Regions from separate parts of the Streptomyces nodosus genome, predicted to be linked through region 1. Evidence: riboswitches for the same ligand, from Rfam matches in the RefSeq annotation. Region 1 holds a riboswitch; each other region holds the start of a gene.
What was found. A riboswitch is a leader RNA that binds a small molecule or an ion and turns the genes downstream of it on or off. The one in region 1 is predicted to bind cyclic di-AMP.
Positions count from the first base shown of each region.

Region 2: another riboswitch for cyclic di-AMP. It lies ahead of CP978_RS19680 (transglycosylase SLT domain-containing protein); the one in region 1 lies ahead of CP978_RS14465 (LysM peptidoglycan-binding domain-containing protein).
Region 3: another riboswitch for cyclic di-AMP. It lies ahead of CP978_RS16510 (M23 family metallopeptidase); the one in region 1 lies ahead of CP978_RS14465 (LysM peptidoglycan-binding domain-containing protein).
Region 4: another riboswitch for cyclic di-AMP. It lies ahead of CP978_RS16975 (hypothetical protein); the one in region 1 lies ahead of CP978_RS14465 (LysM peptidoglycan-binding domain-containing protein).

Region 1 covers NZ_CP023747.1:3,202,587-3,206,790, forward strand. The annotation lists gene CP978_RS14455 (FtsB family cell division protein) at 1-99, opposite strand, end outside; gene eno (phosphopyruvate hydratase) at 197-1,483, opposite strand; gene CP978_RS14465 (LysM peptidoglycan-binding domain-containing protein) at 1,810-2,505, opposite strand; cyclic di-AMP (ydaO/yuaA leader) riboswitch at 2,510-2,677, opposite strand; gene CP978_RS14470 (LysM peptidoglycan-binding domain-containing protein) at 2,877-3,869, opposite strand; gene CP978_RS14475 (cytochrome P450 family protein) at 4,047-4,204, opposite strand, start outside.
Region 2 covers NZ_CP023747.1:4,348,376-4,352,579, forward strand. The annotation lists gene CP978_RS19670 (FAD-dependent oxidoreductase) at 1-662, shown strand, start outside; gene CP978_RS19675 (HAD family hydrolase) at 729-1,541, shown strand; gene CP978_RS19680 (transglycosylase SLT domain-containing protein) at 1,569-2,075, opposite strand; cyclic di-AMP (ydaO/yuaA leader) riboswitch at 2,078-2,277, opposite strand; gene CP978_RS19685 (CocE/NonD family hydrolase) at 2,632-4,204, opposite strand, start outside.
Region 3 covers NZ_CP023747.1:3,657,069-3,661,272, forward strand. The annotation lists gene CP978_RS16500 (PrsW family intramembrane metalloprotease) at 1-213, shown strand, start outside; gene CP978_RS16505 (aldo/keto reductase) at 275-1,219, opposite strand; gene CP978_RS16510 (M23 family metallopeptidase) at 1,326-2,366, opposite strand; cyclic di-AMP (ydaO/yuaA leader) riboswitch at 2,378-2,533, opposite strand; gene CP978_RS16515 (PP2C family protein-serine/threonine phosphatase) at 2,767-3,801, opposite strand.
Region 4 covers NZ_CP023747.1:3,756,829-3,761,032, reverse strand. The annotation lists partial or broken gene CP978_RS16990 (hypothetical protein) at 393-616, shown strand; partial or broken gene CP978_RS16985 (GntR family transcriptional regulator) at 613-1,344, shown strand; gene CP978_RS16980 (hypothetical protein) at 1,341-1,643, shown strand; cyclic di-AMP (ydaO/yuaA leader) riboswitch at 2,031-2,164, shown strand; gene CP978_RS16975 (hypothetical protein) at 2,168-2,401, shown strand; gene CP978_RS16970 (hypothetical protein) at 3,472-3,795, shown strand; one part of gene CP978_RS16965 (IS5 family transposase) at 3,851-4,186, shown strand; one part of gene CP978_RS16965 (IS5 family transposase) at 4,189-4,204, shown strand, end outside.

The DNA of each region.
Region 1 (4,204 bases):
GCGTCTGGTCTGGGAGCGGTAGACCCGAGCCGCCGTCTGCTCCCCGAGCAGCCGCAGCCTGGTCGCGGTGGAGAACCGGTCACGGTCCTTCACGGCCATGTCTCCCGCCTCCCCTTCATACGCACGTACGTCCCCGCACACGGTACGGGACCGAGTACGGGGACGTACGTACGACTGGGCCGTGGCCCTGGACGGCTCAGCCCTTGAAGCGCGGGAAGGCGCTGCGGCCGGCGTACACCGCGGCGTCGTCGAGGATCTCCTCGATGCGCAGCAGCTGGTTGTACTTGGCGACACGCTCGGAGCGGGCCGGGGCGCCGGTCTTGATCTGGCCGCAGTTGGTGGCGACGGCCAGGTCGGCGATCGTCACGTCCTCGGTCTCGCCGGAGCGGTGGGACATCATGCACTTGAAGCCGCTGCGCTGGGCCAGCTCGACGGCGTCGAGGGTCTCGGTCAGCGAGCCGATCTGGTTGACCTTGACCAGCAGGGCGTTGGCGGCGCCGTCCTCGATGCCCCGGGCGAGGCGCTCGGGGTTGGTGACGAACAGGTCGTCGCCGACGAGCTGGACCTTGTCGCCGAGCTTGTCGGTGATGACCTTCCAGCCGGCCCAGTCGTCCTCGAACAGCGGGTCCTCGATGGAGACGAGCGGGTAGGCCGCGACCAGCTCCTCGTAGTACTCCGTCATCTCGGCGGCGGAGCGCTCCTTGCCCTCGAAGAGGTACTTGCCGTCCTTGTAGAACTCGGAGGCGGCGACGTCGAGCGCGAGGGCGATCTGCTCGCCGGGGACGTACCCGGCCTGCTTGACGGCCTCCAGGATGAGGTCGAGGGCCTCACGGTTGGAGCCGAGGTTCGGCGCGAAGCCGCCCTCGTCGCCGAGACCGGTCGACAGGCCCTTGCCCTTCAGCACCTTCTTGAGGGTGTGGTAGACCTCGGTGCCCCAGCGCAGCGCCTCGGAGAAGGACTCCGCACCGATCGGGGCGATCATGAACTCCTGGATGTCCACATTGGAGTCGGCGTGCGAGCCGCCGTTCAGGATGTTCATCATCGGCACCGGCAGCAGATGCGCGTTCGGGCCGCCCAGGTAGCGGAAGAGCGGGAGGTCGCTGGCCTCGGAGGCGGCGTGGGCGACCGCGAGGGAGACACCCAGGATGGCGTTGGCGCCGAGGGAGCCCTTGTTGTCGGTGGCGTCCAGGTCGAACATCGCCTGGTCGATCAGGCGCTGCTCGGTGGCGTCGTAGCCGACCAGCTCCGGGCCGATCTGCTCGATGACGGCGAGGACGGCCTTCTCGACACCCTTGCCCTGGTAGCGGTTGGGGTCACCGTCACGGAGCTCGATGGCCTCGAAGGCACCGGTGGAGGCGCCGGACGGGACGGCGGCACGCCCGGTGCTCCCGTCGTCGAGGCCGACCTCGACCTCGACCGTGGGGTTGCCTCGGGAGTCCAGGATTTCCCGGGCTACGACGACGTCGATGGACGGCACGAGCATCTCCTTCATGGATGTGACGCTGAGAGTGCGGGGCACCTTGCGACTAGAGCCTAACCGTCCGGGGTCAGCGGCCGGCCGACCGACCGTCCCACGGACAGAGTGACCGTACACATTGTTCCCGCCCGGAACAAAGGGGGGAGTGAAAGCCCGGTGAAATTCAGCGGTCGTACGGGCGAAAAAGCCCCGCTCCGGGCGTGCGGGGGAACACGCGCCGGAGCGGGGGGACCGTGGGGACGGGGCGACCGCGGGGACGGGGTGGCCCTCACCCGGCCGTCAGCGGGGAGGTCGGTGCACGAGGGCCTTGCGGTCGGACCGCCGGAGGGCCGTCACTTCAGGTGCAGTTGCTGACCCGGGTAGATGAGGTCGGCGTTCTTGACGATGTCCTTGTTCAGCTCGAACAGCTTCTTCCAGCCGCCGCGGACATGGTGCTCCGCAGCGATCGAGCTGAGGGAGTCGCCCTTGACGACCTTGTACTCGCCGTCGCCCTTCCGGATCTTCTGGGCCTTCTGGCCGGCCGGGGCGGTGACGGTCTTCTGCGCGGCCGGACGCTCGGCGCCGCGGGAGGCCTGCTGCGGGGCGGCCGGACGGGAGGTCTTCGCACCACCGGCGGAGGCACCGGAGGAGGTGCCGGCGGCGGCGCCGTTGTACGGGGTGCCGGACAGGCCCTTGCCGCAGACCGGCCAGGCGCCCTTGCCCTGACCCGCGAGGACCTTCTCGGCGACGGCGATCTGCTGCGCCTTGCCGGCGAGGTCGGCGCGCGGGGCGTACGCGGTACCGCCGAACGCGGCCCAGGTGGAGTTCGAGAACTGCAGACCACCGTAGTAGCCGTTGCCGGTGTTGATGGACCAGTTGCCGCCGGACTCGCACTGGGCGACGGCGTCCCACTCGGCGGCGGTGGCGGCGGAGGCGTTGCCGGCCACGAGCAGCGGCGCGGCGACGGCGGCGCCGGTGACACCGGCGAAGGTGATGGCGCGGACGGCCTTGGACGGGCGGCGACGACTGCTCTTGCCGGAACACAGCATGGTTCGATCCCCTCACCGACGCCTGCGAGGTGAGCTGTCGGGTTCGGGCCGGTTGAGTTGCCCGGCCGCGCGTCCCCTGGACGCGCGGCTCCACCCCAAGCCGTTCCCGGTCAACTCCCGGGCGCGGCACTTACCTTGGGTCCCCCGCTCCTGCCTGCGGCGCATGGCGCGACGACTGTTCCCGTACGGCCGCTGGCAGGATTCGGCGTTGCGACCGTCGGGGCCCGCGGTGGCGAGCGGACATGACCGTAAGCAGCCGATCCGCCGATTTCCAAAGACGATCAGGGCCTTTGAGACCCATCTCTCACCCTCGCCAAAACGGACATCGATGAAGGAAACGGGGCACTAAGTGCCCCCGTCCGGGACTCAGTTCAGTGCTGGTCCGCCGACTGTCCATCGTCGACCGCAAGGTTCTGACCGGGGACGATGTGGTCGGGGTCGGTGCCGACCGTCTGCTTGTTCCCGTCGTACAGCGCGGACCATCCGCCCTTGACGCCGAGCGAGTGGGCGATGCCCGCCAGGCTGTCCCCGGCGCGGACGATGTAGGTGCCGGCCTCGGCGTCGGCCCCGGCGTCCCGCGCGGTGTCGGAGCTGCGCGAGGCGTGCCGGCCCGTCGTGTCGTCGTCGCGTCCGTCCACGGCGGTCTCTTCGGCGCTGCCACCGCGGTGCCGTCCGCCGCCGGAGGCGTCGTCGACCTCCTCACCCGAAGGGGCGCCCTGCTCCTGGGATTTGCCCGACTTGTCGCCTTCGTCGGCGCTGCCGCTCTTCTGGTCGGACGGGGCGGTGGACTCCTGGGAGGCGCCGGCACCGGCGTCGCTCCCTTCGGAGTCGGCGGTCGCCTCCGACGAGGGGGACGAAGAGGGTGCCGGGGTGACCGGAGTGACCCTGTCGGGCGACTCGGACAGTCCGAAGCCCACCACGCCGGAACCGGAGGAGGGAGCGCCGGACGCGTCTCTCGCCAGACCCGTGTCGACGCCCGCGGAGCCGGAGTCCTGCTCCAGGCCGGAGACCAAGCCGCAGGAGGCCCAGGAGGAGGCGCCGCGCTCGTCGAGGATCTTCTCGGCGACGGCGATCTGCTGCGAGCGGCTCGCGCGGTCGGGGCTGGAGGCGTAGTCGAGGCCGCCGTGGGACTCCCATTCCCCCTGCGTCATCTGGAGGCCGCCGTAGCGGCCGTTGCCGGTGTCGGCGCTCCAGGCGCCGCCGCTCTCGCACTGCGCGACCTGGTCCCAGGTGGCACCGGTGGCCGCGCTCGCGCCGGTGGCGCCCAGGAGCGGGATCGCGATCGCCGATCCGGTCACCCCCGCCGCGACAAGAACGGCCGGAGCCTGACGGGGGCGACGATGACGGCCGTTCCCGGAGAGCATGCGCTTGCCTTTCGCACGACAGCAATGGTCGGCGCGGCGGTTGTGGCGACCACCGCGTTGCTGCGTGAATCTATTGGCAGTCGGTCGCTTGTCACAAGTCAATGCAGCGCAGATCACGTCGGGATCACGAAGCTGAGGAGCTGTCATGTTTTCCCGGCCGTCGGCGGGTTCACCTTTTCATCCGGTGGATTCCGGGGATTCTCTGCGACCTTTCCCCGGAACCGGTGTGAACTCCACGGGAAGCGTACGCAATCCACGCATGATCAACCCACCGCGCCAGCGCAGATCGGCCGAATCCACCGCAAGGCGGAGGTCCGGGAGACGGGTGAGGAGGG
Region 2 (4,204 bases), 1.1 Mb from region 1:
AGGAACTGCTGGTGGTCGGCGCGGGGCAGTCCGCGCTGGAGACGGCGGTGCTGGCGGCCGAGGCGGGGGCCCGGGTGCGCGTGGTGGCACGCGGTCGCGGCAAGGTCGCCTTCGGCGCGCCCCCGTGGCGGCAGCCGAGGCTGCGCCCCGAATCGCCGTTCGGCCGCGCCTGGTCGCTGTGGGCGCTGAGCTACTACCCGCACCCGTACCGCTTTCTGCCCGCCGGGACCCGCCACTATCTGGTCCGCCGGGTGCTCGGCCCGCTCGGCGCGTGGTGGTTGCGGGAGCGTTTCGAAGGCACGGTGGAGGTGCACGACGTGGACCGGGTCGTGGGTGCGTCCGCGTCGCACGGGGGACCGGTGCTGACGGTCCGCTCGCACACCGGCGGCACGGAGGAACTGGCCGCGGACCATGTGATCGCCGCCACCGGCTACCGCGTGGACATCGCGGCCATGGACTTCCTGGGCCATGAGCTGCGCACGGAGCTGGCGGTGAGCCGGGGTGCACCGAGGCTCGGCGCGGGCTATGCCTCCTCAGTCCCGGGTCTGTACTTCACGGGACTTCCGGCAGCGGCCTCGTACGGTCCGGTGATGCGGTTCGTGTGCGGCACGGAGTTCGCCTCCCCGCGCCTGGCCAAGCATCTGACGGCGGCGCACCGCTGAACACCGAAGCACCCGGGGTCGGTTGGAGCGGGACCGCCGGGACGGCTCCGTCCGTATTCTCTGATCATGGCCGCACCGCTCGCGTACACACTCATCGCCACCGATCTGGACGGAACGCTGCTGCGAGGTGACGACACGCTCTCCGACCGGTCCAGGGCCGCGCTGGCCCGGGCCGTGGCGGCCGGCGCACAGCACCTGGTGGTGACGGGGCGCCCGGCGCCGAGAGTACGGCCGCTGCTGGACGACCTCGGCGCCACGGGGCTCGCGGTGTGCGGACAGGGCGCGCAGGTGTACGACGCCGGCGCCGACCGGCTGCTGTTCTCCGCCACCCTGGACCGGGAGCTGGCGGAGACCGCGCTCGGCAAGATCGAGGCCGAGGTCGGGCAGGTCTGTGCGGCCGTCGACCAGGACGGGGTGGACGGGCTCACGCTCATCGAGCCCGGCTACCGGATGCCGCACCCCACCCTGCCCGCGGTACGGGTGGGACGGCGCGAGGACCTGTGGCGCCGGCCCGTCAGCAAGGTGCTGCTGCGCCATCACGCCCTGTCCGACGACGCGTTGGCGGCGGCGGCCCGTGGCGCGGTCGGTTCCCTGGCTACGGTCACCATGTCGGGGCCCGGCACCGTCGAACTCCAGCCCTCGGGCATCACCAAGGCGACGGGGCTGGCGCTGGCCGCCGAGCACCTCGGACTGAGCCGGTCCGGCACCGTCGCCTTCGGGGACATGCCCAATGACATACCGATGTTCGACTGGGCCGCGTACGGCGTCGCCATGGCCAACGCCCATCCCGAACTCAAGGCGGTCGCCGACGAGATCACCACATCGAACGAGGACGACGGCATCGCCGTCGTCCTCGAACGACTGTTCCCGGGGCGCTAGCCCTCGGCTTATCCCGAAGGGCGGATCTCAGTACGCGCTGTTGACGTTGTCGATCGAGCCGTACCGGTGGGCGGCGTAGTTGCACGCGGCCGTGATGTTCGCGATCGGGTCGTAGGGGTCGAAGGCCGTGCCCGGCACGTGGTACGTGCTGAAGGTCGGGTCGATGACCTGGAGGAGGCCCTTGGACGGGATGCCCGCACGAGCGTTGGAGTCCCAGAGGTTGATGGCCTTCGGGTTGCCCGAGGACTCGCGCATCACATTGCGGTAGATGCCGTTGTAGGAGCCGGGGATCCCGTGCTGCTTCATGATCGACAGCGACTGACGGATCCAGCCGTCGAGGTTCCCGGAGGTGCTGGTCGAGGCCGTCAGGGCCATCGGGGCCTTGGCGGGGGTGGCGGCGGAGGCGCCGGTCGCGCCCAGGATCGGGAGGGCGAGAACGGCGGCTCCGGTGCCCGCGACGGCAAGGGCGCGGGTCAGACGGACGGCCTTGGAGTTGCGGTTCCGACGGCGTGCGGGCAGGGAGAAAGCGGGCATGTCGTTTTCCTCTCCGATGCCTGCGAGGTGAGCTGTCGGGTTCGGGCGGGGAGGTGCCCGGCCGGTCTCGGTGTCGAGACGCGGCTTCACCCCGAGCCGCTCCGGAACGGTGTCCGGTGCGGCGGCTTACCTGGGTCCCCCGCTCCTGCCGTCGTGTGTAGAAGGAGCCTCGAGCGGCGGCAGGATTCGGCATTCCGCTCGCGGTGAGAGGAAGGTATGCGACCGCACATATCGGGAACAAGCTCGAAAGTCACACTCCTGCCCGAATAACCCTGACTTGAGGGAATAAGGGGGGTGATCCAATGTGTTGAGGGGGGTTCAACTGGCCATGCGCGCGGAGGGCGTTGGCGATATGGCCAGAAAAGGGTGATCATGCCCTGAGGTGACCCAATTCACTCGCGAGTCCTTGTTGATGGCGAGGGGGTATTGGGTGAAGAAAAGCCCGCAAAGATGCTTAAAACGGACATAAAGCGTTGCTGTGTTGAGGGTCACTCGCCCAAGGTTCTCCCGTTTCAGGGCATATGGGAGTGGGGTGTGGTCGCCGTGCACCCGCCGTCTATCCCTGCACGCGAGGGATCCGCCGCTCCCAGGTCCGGTGGAACACCACCTCGTAGCCGTCCTTGCAGACGATCTCGGTCCAGACGGCGAAGTCCGTGTCGGTGCAGCTGACCTCGGAGTGTGTCTCCACCCGCGCGTCCCACCCCTGTTCGGGCCGGTGCAGCCGCACCGACCGGTCGCTCCGGGCGCGGGCGGTGGAGGGTCCCGAGTCCCCGATGGTGTAGGCCTCCAACGCGTCCTCGGTGACCTCGAGGCCGTCGGGGTAGACCCGGGTGCCGTCGCGGCTCGGGTCGACCACCAGGAGCCACTCGCCCTTCGCCGTGTCCCGCACCACCAGGCGCTCCGGGCGGGGTTCCTCGAGCGTGGCCGGGCTGCTGACGCGGAGCGGCTCGTACTGCTCCGGCTCGGCGAAGGCGATCGTGGGCCCGGACTCCCTCGCGCGTACCGGGAGTTCCAGCGAACTGCCCGCCGGGTCCAGGGTGAAGCCCGCCTCCGAACCCGGCTGCGGCCACAGCCACGGCCAGTACGCGGAGGACACGGCGAGACGGATGCGGTGCCCGGCGCGGAAGGTGTGGCCGATGCCGTTCAGCGCGAACACCACATCCTCGGTGGCGCCAGGGGGCCAGGGCGTCTCCCGGTCGGGACCATGACGTGCGAGCAGATTCAGTGCGCCCCGGGTGACCAGCGTCGACGACCCGTCGGGCGCCACGTCGCAGAGCCGGGCGACGACCTGGGCGCGCGGCACCGGGCAGGTCAGCCGCAGGCGCACCCGGGGCCGTCCCAGCAGCCAGGTCTCCTCGGCCGCCGCGAACTCGAAGCACACCGAGCGCGCGTCCTCCTCCCGCTGGTCGGGCGGCAGATCGGCGTCGTTCCCACGAGGGGCGAAGCGGCCGGCGTCGAGCCCGGTGTGCATGGGGGACCGCACGAGTACGGGAGCGCCCTGGAGCGTGTACGAGACCCAGGTGACCTGTGGCGAGGGCCAGGCCGGCTCGCCGATCCAGCGGCCCGGCAGCACCTCGTAGCTGGTCGCCGGGGGATGCGGGCCGTCGAGGTAGGCGCGCAGCACCGGCTCCGCCATCACCCCGGTGTCCTCGTCCTTGAGCCAGTGGTCCCACCAGCGGAGCGTCTCCTGGAGGAAGCCGATCGCGGGGCCCGGCTGACCGTGGTCGGGGTACTGGAGCGACCATGGCCCGATCAGGCCTCTCACACGGTCGGGTGGAAGCTGCTCCACCAGTCCGAGCACGGTGTCCCGGTGCGGTTCGTGCCAGCCGCCCACCGCGAGGACGGCCGCCCGGGGTGTGCCCGGGTCCTCCCCGGGGCCGCCGTCCGGCCGGGGGCCGTCCGGTACCGGGTCGCCCGGCCAGGCGTCGACCAGCGGCTCCATGGCCTCCAGGCGCCGGGCCCAGACGTCCCGCCACACCGTGCCCACATACGTGGGGTCCGGGGGCAGGGCCGCGAGTGCGAGCAGCGCCGCCGCCCGTGCGGGCAGACCGCCGGCGAGGACGGAGCCGCCGGTCCGGCGCAGATCCTCGAAGTGGCGTTCGCCGGCGGGGCAGACGGCGACGACCGCC
Region 3 (4,204 bases), 450 kb from region 1:
GCGTACGCCGCACGGGCCGTGAGCCCCATGGTCCCGGTGTGGCCCCTCCCGCCCGGCCCGCCGATGTACGGGCACGCGCCCTACGGTGCCGCGCATCCCGCGCATCCCGTGTACTGGTCACCGCCGTACGGCTCCTACGGACCGCCCCACGGCCCCGCGCACCACGGCCCCGGGGCCCCGTATCCCCCGTACAACCCTTACCGCTCCCCGTGACGCGGTGCCCGCGGGGCCCCGGCGCGGGCCCTTGGCCGGCCTGGCGGAAGGCGCCCGTCCGTCACTCAGAAGCGGCCGTCAGCTGCGCCGTCTCCTCGTCCGTCAGGGTCAGGTCGGCCACCGCCAGCAGCGCCGGCAACTGCTCCGGCGTACGGGCGGAGGCAATCGGTGCCGCCACCGTCGGCCGGCCCGCCAGCCAGGCCAGGGCGACGGTCGCGACCTCCGCGTCCCGGTCCCGCGCGATCTCGTCCAGGGCGGCGAGCACCCGCTGACCCCGCTCGGTCTCCAGATGCTTGGCCGCACCCGCCGCCCGCGCCGAGACCACGGTGGTGCCGGTGCGGTACTTGCCGGTGAGGAAGCCGGCCGCGAGCGCGAAGTACGGGACGGCCGCGAGACCCGCGCGGGCGGCGACGTCCTGCAAGGCGCCCTCGTAGGTGTCGCGCGAGACCAGGTTGTAGTGCGGCTGCAGCGCCACATACCGCGCCAGGCCCTCGCGGTCGGAGAAGTCCAGGGACTGCTGGAGACGCTCGGCGGAGATGTTGGAGGCGCCGACGGCGCGCACCTTGCCCGCCTTCACCAGCTCGTCGAGCGCGCCGACGATCTCCTCGACCGGCACCTCGGGCTTGTCGTAGTGCGTGTAGTAGAGGTCGATGTGGTCCGTGCCCAGCCGGCGCAGCGACGCGTCGGCCGCGGCCTTGATGTTGGCGGCGCTCAGCCCCGGATGGTCGGGGTGCTGGCTGACCTTGGTCGCGACGACCACATCCGAACGATTGCCGCGCGCCTTGAGCCATGTGCCGATGACGGTCTCGGACTCACCGCCCCGGTGGCCGGGGACCCAGGCCGAGTACGAGTCGGCCGTGTCGACGAAGTTGCCGCCGGCCGCCGTATAGGCGTCGAGCACGGCGAAGGAGTCGGCCTCGTCGGCGGTCCAGCCGAAGACATTGCCGCCGAGACAGAGCGGGAAGACCTCGAGATCGGAAGCGCCGAGCGTGCGAAGAGAAGTCATGCTCTCCATGAAAGCTCAGACCGGAACAGAATCCTCCGCGCACGACCGGCAGCCCTGGCGTCGGGGGGGGTACGTCAGGGCTGCCGGGGTCGGGGAAAAGCGTCCGTCAGGGGGTGAGGCCCTTGCTCCGCAGCCAGGCCATCGGGTCGATGGTGTCGCCGCCGGGGGTGTGGAGCTCCAGGTGCAGATGGGGTCCGGTCACATTGCCGGTGGCGCCCACCCGGCCGATGACATCGCCGGTGGACACCTGCTGTCCCACGCTGACGCTGATCGACGACTGGTGGCAGAACCACAGCTCGGTGCCGTCGTCGAGGGTCAGGATGGTGCGGTAGCCGTACGCCCCGGCCCAGCCCGCCTCCGTGATGGTGCCGCTGTGGACGGCTTTGATGAGCGTGCCCGTGGGGGCGGCGAAGTCGAGGCCGGTGTGGTAGCCGGAGGACCACAGGGCGCCGGCGTCACCGAAGCGGGAGGTCAGGGTGTAGGACGAGGTCGGCAGCGCGTACTGCTTGGCGAGCTCGGCGAGCCGCTTCTCCTCGGCCTTCTGCGCGGCCTCTTCCTCGGCCTTCTTCTTCTCGGCGGCGGCCTTGGCCTTGGCGTCGTCCTGCGCCTTGGCCGCCGCCTCGGAGGCCTTCTTGGCCGCGGCGTCCTCCGCCGCCTTCGCGGCCTCGAGCGCGACCCGGTCCTGCTGGGACTCGGCCTGCTGCATGATCCGGGCGCGCAGTGCCTCGCCCGCGTCCTGAGAGCCCGCCTCGGCGTCGGCGGTGGTCAGACCCACGGTGCTGAGCGCGGTGGCGGAACCCTGGGGCTCCTCGGCACCGGTGTCCTCGACGATGAACGTCTTGGCGCTGTGGGTGAGCGAGGCGATGTCCGGCATGGATATGGACACCGGCGGCTTGCCGCTCTGTGCGGTGGCCATGCCGCCCGCGCCGACGGCGGCCATCACACCGACGCCGAGCACGGTGGAACTCCGAGCGAGCCCGCCCCCGCGCTGCTTGGCCACCCGGTGCTTGCCGCGGACCGGGCGGACGGACTCCTCGGTGGGGTTCCACTCCTCCCAGGGGCCGTCGTCGGCTCGGGGGGTGAAGGCGAACGGCTGCGTTCCGTCCGTGGTGAGCGAGGAGCTCTGGGCAGGCCGGTTGGACGCCACGTGGGCGCACTCCTTTCCTTCCGTCTCGCCTGCCGGGTTAGCTGACGGGTTCGGAGAGGAAGGTCTCCTACGCGCGTAGCCGACCGTGTCTCCACGGCGGCATCCGTGCGATTCACCCCAAGACGGTGGTTCCCCGGCTCCCTTGCAGGATTCGGCACATGCGCACGGCGCCGCCTCTTGTGACGGCTGGGACGACCGCGCTGCGTTATCGAACGTTAATAGACGCGAGCCCGGGATTCCAACCCGTTCCCCGAGATCCATCGCACTTTCGGCCAGGACTTTCCCGGCATGACCGATGGAAAACGGGCGAGTTGACCACACCTCTTGCGCCACTCGGAAGTTGACAGTGTGTCAGTTGTTATGCGTAGCGGGACCGCTCATGCACTCCTGGTGACAACGATCAAGGAACGGCCCGCCGGCGTACCGCCAGCAGCGCCATGTCGTCCACGGCCCGGCCTCCGGTGTGCTGGGCGACCTCCGCTGTGACGGTGGCCAGCAGTGCGCCGGGCCCGGCGAAGACCCGGCCCGCGAGGCGGACGGCCGGGTCGTAGAACTCCCCGTGCTCGTCCCTCGCCTCCGAGAGGCCGTCCGTGTAGAGAAGCAGCATCGCCCCGGGCGGGAAGTCCCACTCCTCGGCGCGTCCGGGGCCGTCTCCGAGCTCGCCCAGGCCGAGCGGCAGCGCGGGCTCCCGGGTCTCCAGGGTGCGCAGGGTGCCGTCGGGGAGCAGCAGCAGCGGGGCGGGATGGCCCCGGTTGACGATCCGGACGACCCCGCAGCGCGCGATCTCCGCGATGACCGCGGTGACGAACCCCTCGGCCTCCTCGAGCCCGCCGCGCAGAGTGCGCTCGCGCATCAGCGCCCGCTCGAGGCGCCGGGTCACAGCCTCCGGCCTCGACTCGTGCTCGACGGCCTCCCGGAAGGCACCGACCACCACGGCGACGGCGGCCACCGCCCCCATCCCCTTCCCCCGTACGTCCCCGACCAGCAGCCGGACGCCCTGCGCGCACTCCTGGACGGCGTACAGGTCGCCGCCGATGAAGGCGTCGGCCTGCGCCGCCTCGTACCGGGCGGCGATGTCGAGCCCGTCGATCCGCGCGGCGGGCTCGGGCAGCACGGCGCGCTGGGCCGCCCCGGCGATCTCGCGGGCCGAGGCGAGGCGCGCGACATTGCGGCGGACGAGCACATTGATGAGCACGGACAGCACGGCCGCGGTGAAGACGGTGACCGCCTCGGTGATCTCCTCCGTCTGCTGGAGCCTGCCGATCGCGAAATGGATCCCGACGACGGAGCCGACGGCCGCCGCGCCGGTGAGCACGGTGCCGCGCAGGGAGTAGAGGGGCGCCGCGACCAGCGCGGCGGCGGTGAAGAGGGGGCCCGCGGTGTTGGCGGGTGGGGTGAGGAGGTCGTAGCAGACTCCGGCGACGATCAGCAGCATGGGCAGGGCTCGTACGAACCCATGCGCGAGCGAGAACCGCCGGGAGGGAGTCCTTCCGCCCGGCGGCGAAGCACCGTCCGCGGTCCCGGCCTCGGAACCGGGCACATGACCGCCCGGGAGCCGGTCTCCGGGGCGGTCACGGTCGGGTTCGGGGTGTCGGACACGGCCGGGGCTACGGCCGCGACCTCCGGGACGCCCATCGCCGTACAGCCCCTGGGCACCGGTGCCGTCGTGCGAACTGTCGTACGAGCCCCGGTGCAGTCCCTCGGACCTCTCCGGCCCCTTGCGGACCGGTGCGCTGCCTGGTCCGGACATCTCCTGGTCCCGGCCATGCGGCTTCCCGGGCCACCACGCGCCTCCGTGCTGCCCCACAGGTCCAGTCTTGCCGCAAGCAGGACGGAGG
Region 4 (4,204 bases), 550 kb from region 1:
TGGCGCGCTGATCCCCGCGCTGAGCCGGGACACTGCCGGGGCGGCGGGCCGACCCCTGCTCAGGGGTGAGGACGTCGCACTCGTCCGCCTGTACGTTCTGGCTTGGGAGAGGCGCGAGCGGACCCGCACGGTCATCGTCGCGCCCCACTTGCCGGCCGATGCCTGGCCCCAGGGCCTCGTGGGGGTCCGCTGATGTCCCTCGGCCGGAAGTCGCACCTCACGGGCACCTCGTCCGTCCCCTACCGCTCGGCCGCCTGCCGGATCGGCACACACCCCGTCTGCGCGGAGTCCTCCCCGGTGTCAGCACCGATTGACGTACCGGTGATCTACGAGGTGTGCGACTGCCCGTGCCACTCGGCGGTAGGCCTGGCCACGCCGGTGGGGGTGGCGCCGTGATCGACCGGATTCTCGGTGGCGCGCTGGTCTCCAACATCGAGATCACCGCGGCCACCGTGCAGCGCGGCGACATCATCCAGCTCGGCGGCCGGGCCTGCCGAGTGAGAGACCTCTTCCAGCTTCCCCAGGGAGCGAAGCAACTGGTCTTCGATTTGGGTGAGCTGCTGACATACACACGCGTACCCGGCTCGTCGCCGTGCGGACGCTGAGATGGCGGTGACCGGACTCGTGCCTTCCCGTCACCACGACATCGCCGACGACCTCCGGCAACAGATCACGACCGGCCGAGTCCAACTGGGGGAACGGCTGCCGTCCGAAGCCGTTCTGGCCGAGCGATACGCGGTCAGCACGGTGACACTGCGACATGCCCTCGCGGTGCTCCAGGGCCAAGGCCTCGTTGAGAAGATCCACGGCAAGGGCAACTTCGTCCGCCGCCCTCTACGGAAGATCATGTATGTGGGCGACTGGGGCATCCTGGCCCCCTGGACCCCTGGACCGCCGCTGAGCCGTCCTTGCGCGTCACCGTTCGCAGCGCCACGGTTCAGGCCCCCGCAGACCTGTCGGCCTTGTCCCCTCGCGGAGTTCAGCTGCTTCAGCCTCGAAGGGGAGTCACCGCGCGGGTTGGCCCGCATCTACATGCCGCGAGATCTGGCCCCTGCTGGAGTGCTCGACGACGAATCCGGTTGCCGGGCGGCGGTCAGACGCTTCGCCGTTCTCGGTCCGCCGCCGGCCGCCGTCCGGGAGACGGTGTGTGCTCGTCCCCCGACGCCGGACGAGGCAACGGCCCTCCGCATCGGCGCCACCGCGGCCGTGCTCGCGATCACCCGCATCGCAACCGACGCCACCGGCCGCGTCGTCGAAGCTGGGCTGTTGTCGTTCCCGGGGGATCGTGTCGACGCCGTATTCACCGTTCACCACGTGACCGACGACAGGAAGACTCGGGGATGACCACACCGAACAAGCTGCGGCTACTCCCATGGACGGGTCCGGAGGGCAAGCCCTGTTACCTGAGCACCGACGACCGGGGCGGTTACATGTCCCGCCTGGCGGACAACATCGAAGCGGTCCAGCTCGGTTCAGCAACCGATCTGCTGGAGCAGGCGTTGGAGGTCCTCGGCGACCAGGACACGAACCCGGCGGAAGTGCAGCGACTGGCGAGAGAGCTGACCAGGGCTCTCCGAGACGTCCTTCGCGTAGCTGCCAGCCGCGGACACCTTCTGGCGGCTGGCGAACATCAAGGGCTCTGAAGGGCGGACTCGAACGACGTACCTGCAGATGACAACTCTCCCGAGGGGGAGGGGAGCCAGCAACGCCACCGCGACTCCCCTCCCCCTCGGGTTTGTACCGACCCTGGCTCATGCGCCAACGTAGTCGCAGGCGGAGCAATCAACCTCGATTTAAGGTCAACAATGCTTCGCCGCATGGTCGTTGGACAGGACGTCGGGCCCCTCAGGGGGGTGACGAACCTCACAAATCCTCGATCCGATTGGGATTTGCGGACATTCGTGGGCCAAGCTCCATGTCTGACGACAAGCCCCCACCGCCATAGGTGGGGCGGTCTGGGCGTGCGCCGAGTCCTGCCGACGCCTGGATGCCAATACGAGGTATGGCGAGGCAGGAACGGAGGGCCCATGCACGACGGGTCGCCGAAACGGTCACGCCATGACCGGGCCGAGCAGCCCTTGGGGTGAAGTCGCAGCAGCGGCCGGGCAACTTCGCCAGCCCGAACCCGACAGGTCATCCTTCGTAGGCGGCAGACGAAGGGTTGCGCATGAGTGCGCCGCAGAACACCCCGCAATTCCCCGTTCCTCATCAGTCCCCGAGGAACAAGAAGACCGATTCCTTGATCGCGGTCTTGATCGCGATCATCATCGGAATGTTCGCCGGCATCCTTCATCGGACCATGGAGGGCGTGTCGTACTACGAGGCCGTGAAGACAGCAGGTGGTGCAGCCGTTGGAGTCGCGGTTCTCTTCCTCATGATCTTGGGTTACATCTGGCCCTGATCACGGAAACCCATCCGTAGCTTCGTAGTCCCTTCACCGTTCGGGGACGTACGGAGACCAAGGTCATCACGGAGACCCCGTGAGAGGACGTTGACGAGCCCGAGAGAGACCCTGGCACCCAAGCCAGGGTCTCTCTGTCGGTGTGCTCTGATACACCTCAGCCAGGCTACGGGTCTCGTCGAAGAGGGGAGGCTGCCCCGGCCGGCTTGCAGCAGCAGCCCGTGAGCCATCAGCCTGGGAAGCTCGGGTTACTCACGGGTGGTTGCTGGGCTGACCTGCGGCGGAGCGGCTAGGGGGACCTGACTGGTCGGCGGCCTGGTCCCCGCCCTTCCCCATGGTTCCCCGCACGATCTGGCACGGTTCTGGCACAACTCTTCGTTCCGTCAATGCCTTGAAGCAGATGCCGCAGTCGACCGTATGTCAGTGCTCGTTGCCAGGATGTGCCTGTGACGAAGAAACCTAAGACCGATCACGTCGGAGCGACAGCGGAACTCAAGGAGGCCGGCTGCGAACCGATCGAGCCTTACCCGGGCCGCACGTCGTTGCCATGGCGGGTCCGGTGTCTCAACAAGCGATGCCCTGGCCATGAGACACCGTTCGACGTGTACCTTAGCTATATCCGTAACCCGGTGTATGGGGGCGCTGGTTGCGGTCACTGCCGCAAGAATCGGCGAGCGAATGAGCGCCGTGCGGACATGATCACCCGCGGCCGTGTGCTGCCAATGGAGATAATCCACGAGGTGAGGCAGCCCGTCCACGCTTGGTGCCTCCGCTGCTGGAACGTCGTCAGTCCACGCTTGGACAACATACGTTCAGGACAGGGCAGTTGCGAGCACTGCGGAGGTAAGGCCCGATTCCCGGACGAGAAGGCGCGCCAGATAGCGCGTGCATGGGGCTATGAGCCTGACACGGGGATCCCGTACACGAACGATACGACCATGTGGCCGGGCCGGTGCTCGGCTTTGGGTCACTACTGCGACCCGTCCCTGAACGCCCGTTTCAGCGGCGGTCCATGTGCGGCATGTGCCAACCATGGGTTCAAACCTGATCGACCGGCGCTGCTCTACTTGGTGATCAAGTCGACTCTTGCGGCCGCCAAGGTCGGTATCTGTGAGCACTCACCCAAGAACAGCCGGCTGTACGAGCACGGCCGCAATGGGTGGACTGTGCTGAACACGATGAGCTTCCGGCTTGGGCGTGATGCTCGGGCTGTTGAGCGAATCACGGTCGAGTCGTGGCGTGCTCGTGGTTGGCCTCCGGTATTGGATAACGGCCTTGCCTATGACGGCTACACGGAGACCGTCTCTCTGCGGGTTACCTCAGCTGCAGAGATCTGGACTGCGGTGTGTTCGGCGGTGGCCGCTACTGCCAAACCGTCGGAACTCGTCATTTGAGCACCTCCTTAGACGTCGTCTCATTTGGGGTGATCGGTAGTCTGGGCTTGTGCTGATGGTGGAACGCTTGGTGCCGGACGAGTTGTACGACCTCTTCCAGCGTGTGGTGCCTCCCGCCCCCACACGCCCACAGGGCGGGGGTCGGCGACGGCACGGTGACCGTGAGGTCCTCGCGGCGATCATCTTCGTCGCCACGACGGGTTGCACCTGGCGGCAGTTGCCGCCGGTCTTCGGCCCGTCGGGACCGACCGCGCACCGGCGTTTCACCGAGTGGTCCGCAGCTCGGGTGTGGGCCAAGCTGCACCGGCTGGTCCTCGACGAGTTGGGCTCACGCGGCGACTTGGACTGGTCCCGTTGCGCGATCGACTCGGTGAACATGCGGGCCCTGAAAGGGGGGAGCTGACAGGTC